2 regions of the Kutzneria sp. NPDC052558 genome follow, and region 1 is predicted to be linked to the other one. Evidence: riboswitches for the same ligand, from Rfam matches in the RefSeq annotation. Region 1 holds a riboswitch; the other holds the start of a gene.
The links. Region 1 has a riboswitch for glycine ahead of gcvT (glycine cleavage system aminomethyltransferase GcvT). Riboswitches for the same ligand answer to the same signal wherever they lie in the genome.
Positions count from the first base shown of each region.

Region 1 (6,977 bases):
ACCGTTGTCGGACATCCAGCATCCTCCCCAGCCCGGCCGGATGGTTGGTCTGGCCGGGGTCGTACCCCCGCCGCCATTCTTCCTGGTCCACGCGCAAGAAGGAACAGACCCGACGCGTCAAGGTGTGATTTGGTCCACATTCGACGTCTGACAGGTCCACAGCAGCAGCCCGTTGCGGCGCACCGTGAGCTGGTAGGCGGCCAGCCGGGAGCCGACCGGGTAGGCCTCGACCTGTGGGGCGGGCTCGCCGGCGGCGGCCAGCGCCCGCTGGGCCCGGGCGGTCACCGCGACCACGTCCACCTGCTCGCCGGCCTGCACCAGGTAGACCCGCTTGGGGGCCGGCCACGGCGAGCCGTCCAGCGGCATCCGCCAGGCCCGCCAGATGCCGTGCACGCCGGGATAGCCGGCCACCGCGCCGACCGCGGCCTCATCCATCCGATCATCACCGGACCAGCCGCCGTCGACGAAGGTGAACGGCAGCGCCGGCGGCCAGCGGGCCGGCTCGACGCCACGGACTGCGACAGGATCATGACCGCCCGTCACCAGTGCGTCGACCAACGCGCGGTGGTGCTGCGCAGTCACCGGAACGTGTAGATGGACAACGGCGAAGGACACCGCCCGGGCCACGTCCAGATGCCGGCCCTCGGCCAGCCAGAACCGGGCGGCGGTGAGCAGCTCGTCGGACAGATGGCCGGCACAGGCGGCGAGAACCTCGGCGAGTTCGGGCAGTCGTGCCCGTTCGGCGGTGGTCCGGGAGACGGTGGCGGCGGCATCCTCGACGACCAACAGGGCTCCTCCTGCTCGCGCGGGGGAATGCCGGCAGCCTACTTGAGACGGTCCCCGCGCAACCAGGAACTTCCCGGCCCGGGAGGCGCGGAGTCTGCCCGATCGTGGCGATCGGCTGCACGTTTCTCCCTTGAAGGCCTAGCCCGTTCGAGTGGACTTCGGCAAAACCGCTGGTCAGGACTTTCTCTACGACATGGAGGCGTCGTGAAGATCCTCTGAAGAAGGTCGTTGCAGAGTGTGTTCCTGGGGGTACACAGCGAGGAGGACACCATGGACAGAGTGTGGGTAGCCGTCCACGCGGGCGATCCGATCACCCTGGCCGGGGCGATCAGCTGCCTTCGGGCGCGGGCCGAGCTCCAGGTGGTGCCGGAACGCAGACTGTCCGAGGCTCAGGTGTTCGTGGTGTGCGCGGACGCGGTCAACGCTGACGTGATGGGGTTGCTGCGGCGGACCGCCGAGGCGACGCCGGTGAAGATCGTGCTGGTCACCGACCGGTTCCACGACGCCGACCTGTTGGCGGCCGTGGAGTGCGGCGTGGTCGCGGTGCTGCCGAAGGCGGCGGCCAGCGGCGAGCGCCTGGTGCACGCGGTGCTGGCGGCGAAGCGGGGTATGGGGGACATGCCGCCCACGCTGCTGGGTTCGCTGCTCGCGCAGGTGGAGCGGCTGCACAAGGAGGTGCTGCGGCCCAACGGCCTCACCGCCTCCGGCCTGGCGCCGCGGGAGATCGACGTGCTGCGGCTGATGGCCGAGGGCTGGGACACCGCCCAGATCGCCACCAAGCTCTCCTACTCGGAGCGCACCGTGAAGAACGTCGTCTACGCGGTCATGAACCGGCTGGGTCTGCGCAACCGCCCGCACGCGGTGGCGTACGCCATGCGATCGGGTGTGATCTGAAGGGGTGAGAACCCGGGCGAAGCCCTGGAATCTTGACCGTGGCGGCCACTTCCTCATACGGTGGCCGCCACAAGTACATCTTCGCTGCTCATACCGTGCGGGAGAGACCTGTCGATGTCGGGCAGGCGCCGAAGGAGCAAATCCTCCCCGGAATCTCTCAGGCCCCCCTACCGCTCGGGACAGGCGACTCTGAAAAGCAGGCGTGCCCATCGCGCCTCGCCCAAGGGGAAAGCCGGCCTGGCCCGGTGAAACTCTCAGGCCCATGACAGAGGGGGAGGCTCACTCCACCACACGAGGGGTCTCCTGATGGGCACCGACATCCGCCGAACGCCGCTGCACGACGTGCACGAGCGGCTCGGCGCCAAGTTCACCGACTTCGCCGGCTGGCAGATGCCGCTGCGCTACACCGGGGACGTGGCCGAGCACAACGCCGTGCGCACCGGCGCCGGCCTGTTCGACCTGACCCACATGGGCGAGATCCTGCTGTCCGGCCCGCAGGCCGGCCAGGCCCTGGACTACGCGCTGGTCGGGCACGCCTCGGCCATCGGCGTCGGCCGCGCCCGCTACACCATGATCTGCGCCGACGACGGCGGCATCCTCGACGACCTGATCGTCTACCGCACCGGCGAGCAGGACTACATGGTGGTCGCCAACGCCAGCAACGCCGCCCTGGTGGCCGGCGAGCTGATCGACCGGGCCGAGGACTTCGACACCGAGGTGCGCGACGCCTCCACCGAGTACGCGCTGATCGCCCTTCAGGGCCCGCGTGCGGTGGCGCTGCTGGCCCCGCTGACGCCCACCGACCTGGGCACCGTGAAGTACTACGCCTCCTACCCGACCACTGTCGCCGGCCGGCCCGCGCTGCTGGCCCGCACCGGCTACACCGGCGAGGACGGCTTCGAGCTGTTCGTGGCCCCGGACGACGCCGAGGCGGTGTGGGCGGCGGTGGCCGCGGCCGGCGAGGTCCTCCCGTGTGGACTGTCGTGCCGCGACACGCTGCGCCTGGAGGCCGGCATGCCGCTGTACGGCAACGAGCTGTCCACCGACCTCACGCCGTACGCGGCGGGCCTGGGCCGGGTGGTCAAGCTGGACAAGCCCAGCGACTTCGTCGGCCGCGCGGCGCTGGCCAAGGCCTCGGCCGTGACGCCCGAGCGCAAGCTGGTCGGCCTGGTCACCGAGAGCCGGCGCGCGCCGCGGCACGGGTACCCGGTCGTGGACCCGGCCGACGGTGCGAGGATCGGCGAGATCACCAGCGGCGCGCCGTCGCCGACGCTGGGCCATCCGGTGGCGATGGCCTACGTCGACGCCGACCGCGCCGTCCCCGGTTCCGCGCTCGCCGTCGACATCCGGGGCACGATCACCCCCGTCGACGTCGTCGAGCTGCCGTTCTACCGTCGTTCGTCCTGAGAGGCCTCCAGAGCATGAGCACCGTCCCTGACCACCTGAACTACACGGCCGAGCACGAGTGGGTGTCGATCTCCGACGGCATCGCCCGGGTCGGCATCACCGAGTACGCCGCCGAGCAGCTCGGCGACATCGTCTACGTCCAGCTGCCCGAGGCCGGCGCCACCATCACCGGCGGCGAGCCGTGCGGCGAGCTGGAGTCCACCAAGTCGGTCAGCGACCTGTTCGCGCCGGTCACCGGCGAGGTCGTGGACGTCAACCAGGCCGTGACCGACGACCCGGCCGTGGTCAACAACGACCCGTTCGGCGAGGGCTGGCTGTTCACCGTGCGCCTGGACGGCCCGGCCGACGAGCTGCTGGACGCCGACGAGTACGGCGCGCTGATCAAGGAGGGCGAGTGACGCCGGTCGAGCTGACCGCGCCGCTGGCCGAGCTGGACCCGGAGGTCGCCGCGGCGGTGGACGCCGAGCTGGCCCGCCAGCGCGGCACCCTGGAGATGATCGCCAGCGAGAACTTCGCGCCGCTGGCGGTGTTGCAGGCCCAGGGCTCGGTGCTGACCAACAAGTACGCCGAGGGCTATCCGGGCCGGCGCTACTACGGCGGCTGCGAGCACGTGGACGTGATCGAGCAGCTGGCCATCGACCGGATCAAGGCGCTGTTCGGGGCGGAGCACGCCAACGTGCAGCCGCACTCCGGGGCGCAGGCCAACGCGGCGGCCATGATGGCGCTGCTGGACCCGGGCGACACCATCCTCGGGCTGGACCTGGCCCACGGCGGGCACCTGACGCACGGCATGCGGATCAACTTCTCCGGCAAGCTCTACGACGTGGTGGCCTACCACGTCAGCGAGTCCGACTACCACGTGGACATGGCCGAGGTGGAGCGGCTGGCCACCGAGCACCGGCCGAAGCTGATCATCGCCGGCTGGTCGGCGTACCCGCGGCAGCTGGACTTCGCCGAGTTCCGGCGGATCGCCGACTCGGTGGGCGCGTACCTGATGGTGGACATGGCCCACTTCGCCGGGCTGGTGGCGGCCGGGCTGCACCCGAGCCCGGTGCCGCACGCGCACGTGGTCACCACGACCACGCACAAGACGCTGGGCGGTCCGCGCGGCGGCGTCATCCTGTGCGAGCAGGCGCTGGCCAAGAAGATCAACTCGGCGGTGTTCCCCGGCCAGCAGGGCGGTCCGCTGGAGCACGTGATCGCGGCCAAGGCCGTGGCGTTCAAGGTGGCGGCCGGCGAGTCGTTCCGGGAGCGGCAGCTGCGGACCCTGACCGGCGCGCGCATCCTGGCCGAGCGGCTGCTGGGCGACGACGTGGTGGCCGCGGGCGCGACCGTGCTCACCGGCGGCACCCAGGTGCACCTGGTCCTGGTCGACCTGCGCAAGTCCGAACTGGACGGGCAGCAGGCCGAGGACCGCTTGCACGACATCGGGATCACCGTGAACCGCAACGCGATCCCGTTCGACCCGCGGCCGCCGATGGTCACCTCGGGCCTGCGCATCGGCACGCCGGCGCTGGCCGCGCGGGGTTTCGACGACGAGGCCTTCCGCGAGGTCGCCGACATCATCGCGCTGGCGCTCACGCCGGAGTTCGACGCGGCCGCGCTGCGGGCCCGCGTCGTCGCGCTGACCGAACGATTCCCGTTGTACCCCAGCATCAGCTGAGCGTCCGCTGAGAGTTTGATGTGAAGGGGCCCTGCCCGGCGGTCGACGTCGGAAGGGCCCCTTCACTGCATTCGGCGGTACGAAACATATTCATCTTTCCTTATGGGGCAGCGCTTCCGGATGTGGCGATCCCGTGATCGCTACGACCGAACCGTTCCCCCGACGGGCACTGTGTGATACGACGGGCGGGTCGACGCCAAGGCGGCCCGGAGACGGGCGGGAACAATCCGAACCGCCCGGCGCGTTGAGCGCCCCGGGAGTGGCTGCCCGAGGCGGCCGGCCCGCACACTGGTGGCGCGAACAGGAGGCGAGATGCCCGTCCCCCCGACCGATCCCGGCGCGACCATCAGGGTCGAGGTGCTCGGACCGGTGCGCGCGTGGCGCGGGGACGAGGAGATCGAGCTGGGCGCGCCCCGCCAGCGGGCGGTGCTGGCCGTGCTGGCCAGCAACGCGGGCCGGGCCGTGTCCCGCACCGAGCTGATCGACTCGCTGTGGGGCGAGCACGCGCCGGCCAGCGCCGAGGGCAGCGTGCACACCTACATCGCCGGCCTGCGGCGGGCGCTGGAGCCCGACCGCACCCACCGCGCGCCGTCCCAGGTGCTGGCCAGCTCCGGCTCCGGCTACCTGCTGCGGCTGCCCGAGGACCAGGTCGACCTCACGGCGTTCGAATCGCACCTGGCGGCGATGCGCCAGGCCGCCGGCGACCCGCAGTCGGCCCTGCGGCACGTGGACAGCGCCATCGCGCTGTGGCGCGGCGCCCCGCTTTCCGGGATTCCCGGGCCGTTCTCCGAGCTGGAGCGGACCCGGCTGGCCGAGCTGTACCTGTCCGCGGTCGAGCACCGAGCCGGCCTCATGTTGCAGACCGGCCGGGCCACCGACGTGGTGGCCGAGCTGTCCCGGGTCGTGCACGAGCACCCGCTGCGGGAGAAGCTGCGCGGGCTGCTGATGAGCGGCCTGTACCAGTGCGGGCGGCAGGCCGAGGCGCTGGAGGTGTACGCCGAGACGCGGCGGCTGCTGGCCGCCGAGCTGGGCGTCGAGCCCGGCCGGGAGCTGCGCCAGCTGCACGAGCAGATCCTGGCCAACGACCCCGGCCTGGCCGGCCACGCCCGGCGGCCGGCCGCCGCGCCGGCCTCGGCCGCACGGGTGGCACCGGCCCAGCTTCCCCACGACATCAACACTTTCACCGGCCGCGAGACCGAGCTGGCGCTGCTGCGCCGATACCTGGACAACACCGAGCGCGGCGTGCTGATCGCGGCCATCGACGGCATCGCCGGCATCGGCAAGACCGCGCTGGCCGTGCACTTCGCGCACCGCATCGCCGGGCGGTTCCCGGACGGCCAGCTCTACGTCAACCTGCGCGGCTTCGACCCGAACCAGCCGCCGCTGGCCGCCGTCGACGCGCTCGGCCAGCTGCTGCGCGGGCTCGGCGTGGAGCCGCACCAGGTGCCCACGGCGGCCGAGGAGCAGGCCAGCATGTACCGCAGCCTGCTGTCGGGAAAGCGCATACTCGTCGTGCTGGACAACGCGGCCAGCACCGACCAGCTGCGCTCGCTGCTGCCCGGCTCGCACACCTGCATGGTGTTGGTGACCAGCCGCAACCGGCTCGGCGGGCTGGTCGCGCGGGACGGGGCTTACCGGATCACGCTGGGCGTGCTGTCCGCCGGCGAGTCCCGCGAGCTGCTGGTGCGCAGCGTCGGCGAGGAGCGGCTGACCGGCTGCCCCGACGCGCTGCGCACGCTGACCGACCGCTGCGGTCACCTGCCGCTGGCGCTGCGGATCATCGCCGCCAACCTGGCCGCCCGGCCGCACATGAACGTGAACGACCTGGCCGAGGCCCTGTGCCACGAGCAGGACCGGCTGGACGTGCTGGCCTCCCCCGACGACGAGACCACCGCGGTGCGGGCCGTGTTCTCGTGGTCCTACCACGCCCTCAAGCCCGAGGCGGCCCGGATGTTCCGGCTGCTGGGCCTGCATCCCGGGCCGGAGATCGGCACCGCGGCCGCCGCCGCGCTGGTCGACGCGCCGCTGGTGGCCACCCGCCGGATGCTGGACGGCCTGAGCAGCTGTCACCTCGTGGAGTCCATCGGCCGTGATCGGTACCGGCTGCACGACCTGCTCCGGGTGTACGCCACCGAGCGGGCGCTGGTCGAGGAGCCGCCGGCCGAGCAGGCGGCCGCGAGCCGCCGGCTGATGTCCTGGTGCCTGCACACCGCGGCCGCCGCCGACC
Region 1 covers NZ_JBIUAG010000018.1:168,432-175,408, reverse strand. The annotation lists gene ACIG5F_RS29850 (AfsR/SARP family transcriptional regulator) at 1-15, opposite strand, end outside; gene ACIG5F_RS29845 (hypothetical protein) at 118-786, opposite strand; gene ACIG5F_RS29840 (response regulator transcription factor) at 1,057-1,680, shown strand; glycine riboswitch at 1,769-1,863, shown strand; gene gcvT (glycine cleavage system aminomethyltransferase GcvT) at 1,987-3,087, shown strand; gene gcvH (glycine cleavage system protein GcvH) at 3,102-3,485, shown strand; gene glyA (serine hydroxymethyltransferase) at 3,482-4,750, shown strand; gene ACIG5F_RS29820 (AfsR/SARP family transcriptional regulator) at 5,063-6,977, shown strand, end outside.

Region 2 (6,977 bases), on a different contig from region 1:
GGGTGCAGCCCCGAGAACTCGGGCCAGGTCACGGCCTCCATCTCGGTGGTGGCGTTGAGCTTCATGGTGCACGAGCCCAGCGGGATCATGCTCCGGTCCAGCGCGACGTCCTTGTCGGACAGGGCCCGCAGGTAGCGCAGCAGCGCGGTCTCGGAGCGGTGCTGGTGGAACACCGGGTGGGTCAGGTACTCGGAGGTGCGGCGCAGGGCGGGCGGGATACCGTCGGCGGTGTCCGCGTCCAGACCGTCCACATCGGACACGGTGACGCCGAACGCCTGCCACACCAGGGAAAGGTGCTGACGGGTGGTGGTCTCGTCGCAGGCGATGCCGACGTGGTCGGCGTCGACCAGGCGCAGGTTCACGCCCAGCTCGCGGGCCTTGGCCACGACCTCGGCGGCCCGGCCCTCGACCTCGGCCAGCACGGTGTCGAACAGCTCGCCGTGCACGACGGTCACGCCGCCCTCGCACAGGCCGGCGGCCAGCACGGTGGCCATCCGGTGGGCGCGGGTGGCGATCGCCCGCAGGCCGTCGGGGCCGTGGTAGACGGCGTACATCGAGGCGATCACGGCCAGCAGCACCTGCGCGGTGCAGATGTTGCTGGTCGCCTTCTCACGGCGGATGTGCTGCTCACGGGTCTGCAACGCCAGCCGGTAGGCGCGGTTGCCGTCGGCGTCCTCGCTCACGCCGACCAGCCGGCCCGGCAGCTGCCGCTCGAAACCCTTGCGCACGGCCATGTAGCCGGCGTGCGGGCCGCCGAAGCCCATCGGCACGCCGAACCGCTGCGTGGTGCCGACCACGACGTCCGCGCCGATCTCGCCGGGGGCCCGCAGCAGGGTCAGGGCCAGCAGGTCGGCCGCGACGACCGCGGCGGCGCCGGCGGCGTGGATCTCGGCGATCACCGACTCGTGGTCGCGGATGACGCCGGAGGCGCCCGGGTAGGACAGCAGCGCGCCGAAGAAGTCGCCGCCCAGGCCGAGGCCCTCGATGCCCTGCGACAGGTCGGCCACCACGACCTCGATGCCCAGCGGCTCGGCCCGGGTCTCGATCACGGCGATGGACTGCGGCAGCGTGTCCGCGTCGACCACGAACTTGTTCGACTTCGACTTGCCGGCCCGGCGGACCAGGGTCATCGCCTCGGCGGCGGCGGTCGCCTCGTCCAGCATGGAGGCGTTGGCCACGTCCAGCCCGGTCAGGTCGCCGACCATGGTCTGGAAGTTGAGCAGCGCCTCCAGGCGGCCCTGGGAGATCTCCGGCTGGTACGGCGTGTAGGCGGTGTACCAGGCCGGGCTCTCCAGCACGTTGCGCAGGATGACGCCGGGCGTGATCGTGCCGTGGTAGCCGAGGCCGATCATCTGGGTCATCGGCCGGTTCTGGGCGGCCAGCGCCCGCAGCTCGGCCAGCGTCTCGGTCTCGGTGGCCGGGTCGGGCAGGCTCAGCGCCAGGGCATCGCTGCGGATGGCCGACGGCACTGCCCGCTGGGCCAGCTCCTCCAGGGAGCCGACGCCGATCACGTCCAGGATCTTGCCGAGCTCCGCGGCACGGGGACCGACGTGGCGGTCCGCGAAGGGCGTGCCGTGCTCGAGCGCGGCCAGGGGAATGCGGTCAGTCGTCATGCGTTGAGCCTCCGGGGCAAGCGGGCGCGGGCCGTTGGCCCTCCCCCTCTGTCCCCGCCCGTGACGGGCACCTGAGAGCTTCACCCACGCAGGTGGGCTTGCACCGTCGGCGGGACGCGGGTGTCACCCCACGCCCTCTTTCCAGAGGCGTCTGTCCCGTGCGGTCCTGGGGCCTGAGAGGTTCCGGGGAGGATTTGCTCCTTCGGCGCCGAACCGGCTGGTCACCGACTCGGACTCTCCCGCACGGGGTGTGCGACTACCCGCCGAGTTTACCCCGGGCGGGTTACCAGACCCAGCCTCGGTCGCCGCGTGTCATCTCGATCACGTTCGACGGCCGCGGCGTTCGGCTGCCCGGGGTAGGGCCCCTCAGCCGGTCCGGCGGGTCCGGCGGCGGTGGGTCAGCTCGTCCTCGGCCTGCGGCTCCAGCTCGACGCCGTCGGCCCGCTCGGCCTGGAACTCGTGGATGGTGCCGCTGATCTCCCGCATCGCCCCGCTGACCGCGATGCCGAACACGCCCTGGCCGCCCTGGAGCAGGTCGACGACCTCCTCCGGCGAGGTGCACTCGTACACCGTCGTGCCGTCGCTGAACAGCGTGATCCGGGCCAGGTCGGCCACGCCGCGGCGGCGCAGGTGCTCCACCGCGACCCGGATGTTCTGGAGCGAGACGCCGGTGTCCAGCAGCCGTTTGACCACCTTGAGCACCAGCAGGTCCTTGAACGAGTACAGCCGCTGGCTGCCCGAGCCGTGCGCGCTGCGGATCGTCGGCGCGACCAGCTCGGTGCGCGCCCAGTAGTCCAGCTGCCGGTACGTGATCCCGGCGATCTGGCACGCGGCGGGCCCCCGATAGCCGACGAGCTCGTCGGGCGCCGACGCGTCCGGGAACAGGGCTCCCTGTTCACCGGCGCCGGCGTGCGCGGGCGCACCCTCCACCACGACAGCCTCCCCTCGACCGGTCTGACGACCGGCGACCGGAACCAACGGTCCTCCTTCCGGGGAACCGTCGGTCACAAGGCCGCAACGATGGGGGTTCACACCGTCACGGCCGACTCCCCTCTGACGGTAAGTCCGGCCATCGGACGGGTCAACGCGACGCGCGGAGCGGCGAAAGCGTCATGTGGAGGCGGTCGTCACGGTGACGACTGCGTGTCACTGAACCGATGACAGCGTTGACAGTAAGTGTCTACCGGGGCGAGATCTGCACGTGCAGGATGTCGACCGGCAGGGTGGGGAAGCCGTCGCCGGTGCTGTTCTGGTCGTCCTCGCCGCCGGCCGCGATCTTGCGCAGCACGTCCTGGCCGCCGGTCACTCGTCCGAACGGGGTGTAGTTCGGGGACAGCTTGGTGTCCTCGGTGCAGAAGAAGAACTGGGAGCCGTTCGTGCTCGGCCCCGCGTTGGCCATGGCGACCGTGCCCGCCGGGTACGTCGCGCCGGTCAGGTTCTCGTCCGGGAACGAGTAGCCGGGGCCGCCGCTGCCGGTGCCGGTCGGGTCGCCGCACTGGAGCACGAAGATCCGCTGGGTCACCAGTCGGTGACAGTGCGTGAGATCGTAGTAGTTGTGCTCGGCCAGGAAGCGGAACGAGTTCGTGGTGCACGGCGCCTTGTCGGTCAGCGCCTGGAAGGTGATCAGGCCCTGGTCGGTGACCAGCCGCGCGGTGTACGGCTTGGCCGCCTTCACCGGGTCGAAGCTGGGCAGGCCCTTGAATCTGTCGGCCGGCACCGCCTTGGTGTAGACGCAGGCCGGGTTGTCGGCCGGCGCCGCCGGCACGGCCTTGGGCTTCACGGGCACGTCAAGCGTGTTCACGGTGGGCGCGGCGCTGGCCGAGACGACCCCGGACAGGCACAGCACGGCGGCAGCGGCGGCGATCGCGAGAACCCGACTGGAGATCATCGGGACACCCTAGAGCCTACGCCGTGACCCCGCCGCCCTCCGAAAGTCGGTCCTTCCCCATGATCAAGGGACCGATCCTCTCGCCCAACGCCAGGAAGGGCCCCTTCATGACGTCTGGTGTCATGAAGGGGCCCTTCCTCACGTTCAACGTCAGTATGGGGCCCTTCATGACACAAAAAACGCCAGGAGAGGCCCTTTCACTGCGCCCCGCGCCAGTATCGGGCCTTCCTGGCGTGAAGGTTCGCTGCTCTCCGGCTCCCGCGACAGCGCCTGCCGTTCGGCTCCGCGACAGCGCCTTTTATTCCGCTCCGCGACAGCGCCCTACTGTTCCGCGCCCCTGAAGTCCTCGGGCGAGACCGAGTCCAGGAACTCGCGGAACTTCTCGACCTCGTCCTCCTGCTCGTCCGGGATGACGAGGCCGGCCTCGGCCAGCACGGATTCCTCGGCGTGGATGGGCACACCCGCGCGCAGCGCGAGCGCGACCGAGTCGCTCGGGCGGGCCGACACCTTGATTCCGCCGTCGAACACCAGCTCGGCGAAGTAGGTGCCTTCCTGGAGGTCGGTGATACGCACCTGGGTGAGCTCCCGGCCCAGCGCGGCGATCACCTCTTTGAGCAGGTCATGGGTCAGCGGCCGAGCGGGCCGCACGCCCTGCTGCTCGATGGCGATGGCGGTGGCTTCCGCGTTCCCGATCCAGATCGGCAGGTAGCGGTCCCCCTCGGTCTCGCGCAGCAACAGAATCGGGCTGTTCGCGGGCAGCTCGACCCGAACTCCGACGACGCGCATCTCGCTCATCGGGTATCGCCTCCCTCAGCGGGCTGAACCTCGGCGTCCCCGCACCTACGAGGATCCCCCACGGACTGTCTCAACGCTACCCGCCATGCGGGCACGACGCTTGCGGGCGGACCGTAGCCAAGATCACCCGCCGGCCACGCCGCGCAGGCCGGTCTTGACCAGAAGTGTATGGAGCGCAACCGAGAGCGACGCCAGTTCCCGAACGATCTCGTCGGCGCGCTCCCGCGCGTCCGGATCGCGGTGCCGGTACATCGGGCCGACGATCTGGTGCAGCAGCCCCACCTCGCGGTCGGCCGACACCTTGAAAGTGCGCAGGTGGCGGGGCTCGATGCCGAACTCGCCCATGGCCACGACGATGCGCGCGACCAGCATGGCGTCCTGGTCGTAGAAGCCGGCCGCGCCGGACCGGACCAGGCCGTAGTTCTCCAACTCGGTCAGCAGCCGCTGATCGATGCCGGTCTCGGCGAAGAGTTCCTCACGGGTCATCCGCACCTCATGGCCGGCGGCGAAGTCCTCAGGCGTGGGTAAGCGATCGACCCCGACCAGGCCGCGAGCCGGCTGGTCGGGGTCGGATGCCGCGTCGAGCTGCTGCTTTATCACCTTGAGCGGCAGGTAGTGATCACGCTGGGCGGCCAGCACGTAACGGAGCCGGTCCACGTCCGCGTCCGTGAACTGCCGGTAGCCCGACGGTGAACGCGCCGGGCGCAGCAGCCCCTCCGACTCGAGGAACCGGATCTTGGAGATGGTCACGTCCGGGAACTCGGGGCGCAGCTGCGCCAGCACCGCCCCGATGCTCAGTCCGTCGCGCTGTGGCCGCCCGGCCGCCGTCACTGGCCCCCCTGACCCCCGGCTCCCGGGCCGGTGAGGAACACCAGGCGGAACTTGCCGATCTGCACCTCGTCGCCGTTGGCCAGCACGGCCTGGTCGACCGGCTCGCGATTGACGTAGGTGCCGTTGAGGCTGCCCACGTCGATCACCACGAACTCGCCGCCCTCACGCCGGAACTCGGCGTGCCGACGGGAGACGGTGACGTCGTCGAGGAAGATGTCGCTGTCGGGGTGCCGACCGGCGCTGGTGGTGTCCTGGTCGAGCAGGAAGCGCGAACCGGCGTTGGGGCCGCGCTTGACCACCAGCAGGGCGGACCCGGCCGGCAGCGCGTCGACGCCGGCGACCGCCGGCTCCTGGACAGGGGCCCCGACGCCCTCGGCGTCGGTGAGGAAGTCGGCCCGGAAGACAGTGGTCCGCTCCGGGGACTGCTCCGGCGGAACACCGGGCCCGTCGTTCGTGCTCACCTGAGCTCGCCTCCTGCTGGTGGATCCTTCGGGACCGCTCAAACCTACCGTGCTGGACTGATCGCGCCCCTGGCGGCTCCCCAACCAGCCGAAGAGCTTCTGGAAGATCGACATCAGCCCTGCTCCGTGAGTTCCGTGTAGTCGGCCGGCGTGAGCAGCGTCGCGACGGCGGCCTCGTCGACCGACCCCAGCTCGACCAGCCAGCCCTTGCCGTACGGATCGGAGTTGATCAGCTCCGGGGTCCCGTCCAGCTCGTCGTTGCGTGCCTTGACCTCGCCGTCGAGCGGCGCGTAGATGTCGGACACGCTCTTGGTGGACTCCACCTCGCCCAGCGTCTGACCGGCGGCGACCCGCGCGCCGAGATCGGGCAGTTGGACGAACACCACGTCGCCGAGCTGCTGCTGGGCGTAGCCGGTGATGCCGATGCGCACCGTGCCCGGCGCCGTCACCTGCACCCACTCGTGCTCACGGGTGTACCTGAGGTCCTGTGGAACCACCTAACGAGCCTTCCTTCTTCCTGGTCATCGCCGCGTCGGCCGCACCGACGAGGATGTCACCCGCCGCCGCCGAACCGCCGCCGGGAGTGCCCACCGTACCTGGATCGTGATCAAACGGAGGCGAAGGAAAGACACTCAGCGTGGTGGCGTGATCGCCCGTACGGAGCAGTGACCACTCCCGGGAGAGCGCTCTCCGCAACCGATCCCGACAAGGCGGTCATTCCGGGCAGGGTGGCCGGTAGTCGAAGCCCGGGAGATAGCGTTCCCAGTCCCCTTGACTGATCCGCGGCCACGCCAGCGCGCACAGGCGTTCGACCGCGTGCTCGGCGTCCGTGTCCCACAGCCCGATACTCCGATCGCTGCTGCCGGTGGCGAGCATCCGGCCGTCGGGGCTGAACGCCACCGCGGTGACGGAGCCGGTGTGGCCCTCCAGGGTTGCGATCAGGTCGAAATGGTGGGGATCGTGCACGTCCCACAGCCGCGCCGTGTCGTCGCCGCTGCCGGTGGCCAGCGTCCGGCCATCCGGGCTGAAGGCCAGCGCGTTGATCGGGCCGGCATGCCCGGCCAGGACGCCCACCGGCCTCGGCCGGGCGAGGTCGTTGACGTCCCACAGGTGCACTGTGTTGTCATCGCTCGACACGGCCAGCAGCCGGCCGTCCGGACTGAAGGCCACGGCGCGCACCGGGCCGGGCGCGAGGCCGGGCAGCAGGGTGATCAGGCGGGGCGAGGACGGCTTGGCCAGGTCCCAAAGGGCGGTGATCCGGCCGGCCCCGGCCCGCACGAGGAGGCGGCCCGTCGGGCTCAGCGCCACCGCCGTCGTCGGTTCCGAATCGGGCGGCAGTCCGCCCAGCATCTGCGGCGCTTGCTGATTGCCGATATCCCACAGGCCGAC
Region 2 covers NZ_JBIUAG010000007.1:242,783-249,759, forward strand. The annotation lists gene gcvP (aminomethyl-transferring glycine dehydrogenase) at 1-1,613, opposite strand, end outside; glycine riboswitch at 1,765-1,865, opposite strand; gene ACIG5F_RS15440 (MerR family transcriptional regulator) at 1,980-2,546, opposite strand; gene ACIG5F_RS15445 (peptidylprolyl isomerase) at 2,794-3,501, opposite strand; gene ACIG5F_RS15450 (bifunctional nuclease family protein) at 3,823-4,296, opposite strand; gene ACIG5F_RS15455 (MerR family transcriptional regulator) at 4,420-5,127, opposite strand; gene garA (glycogen accumulation regulator GarA) at 5,124-5,588, opposite strand; gene gcvH (glycine cleavage system protein GcvH) at 5,702-6,085, opposite strand; gene ACIG5F_RS15470 (WD40 repeat domain-containing protein) at 6,303-6,977, opposite strand, start outside.
Region 2: it holds a riboswitch for glycine, as region 1 does, so the genes downstream of both, gcvP (aminomethyl-transferring glycine dehydrogenase) here and gcvT (glycine cleavage system aminomethyltransferase GcvT) in region 1, are expected to answer to the same signal.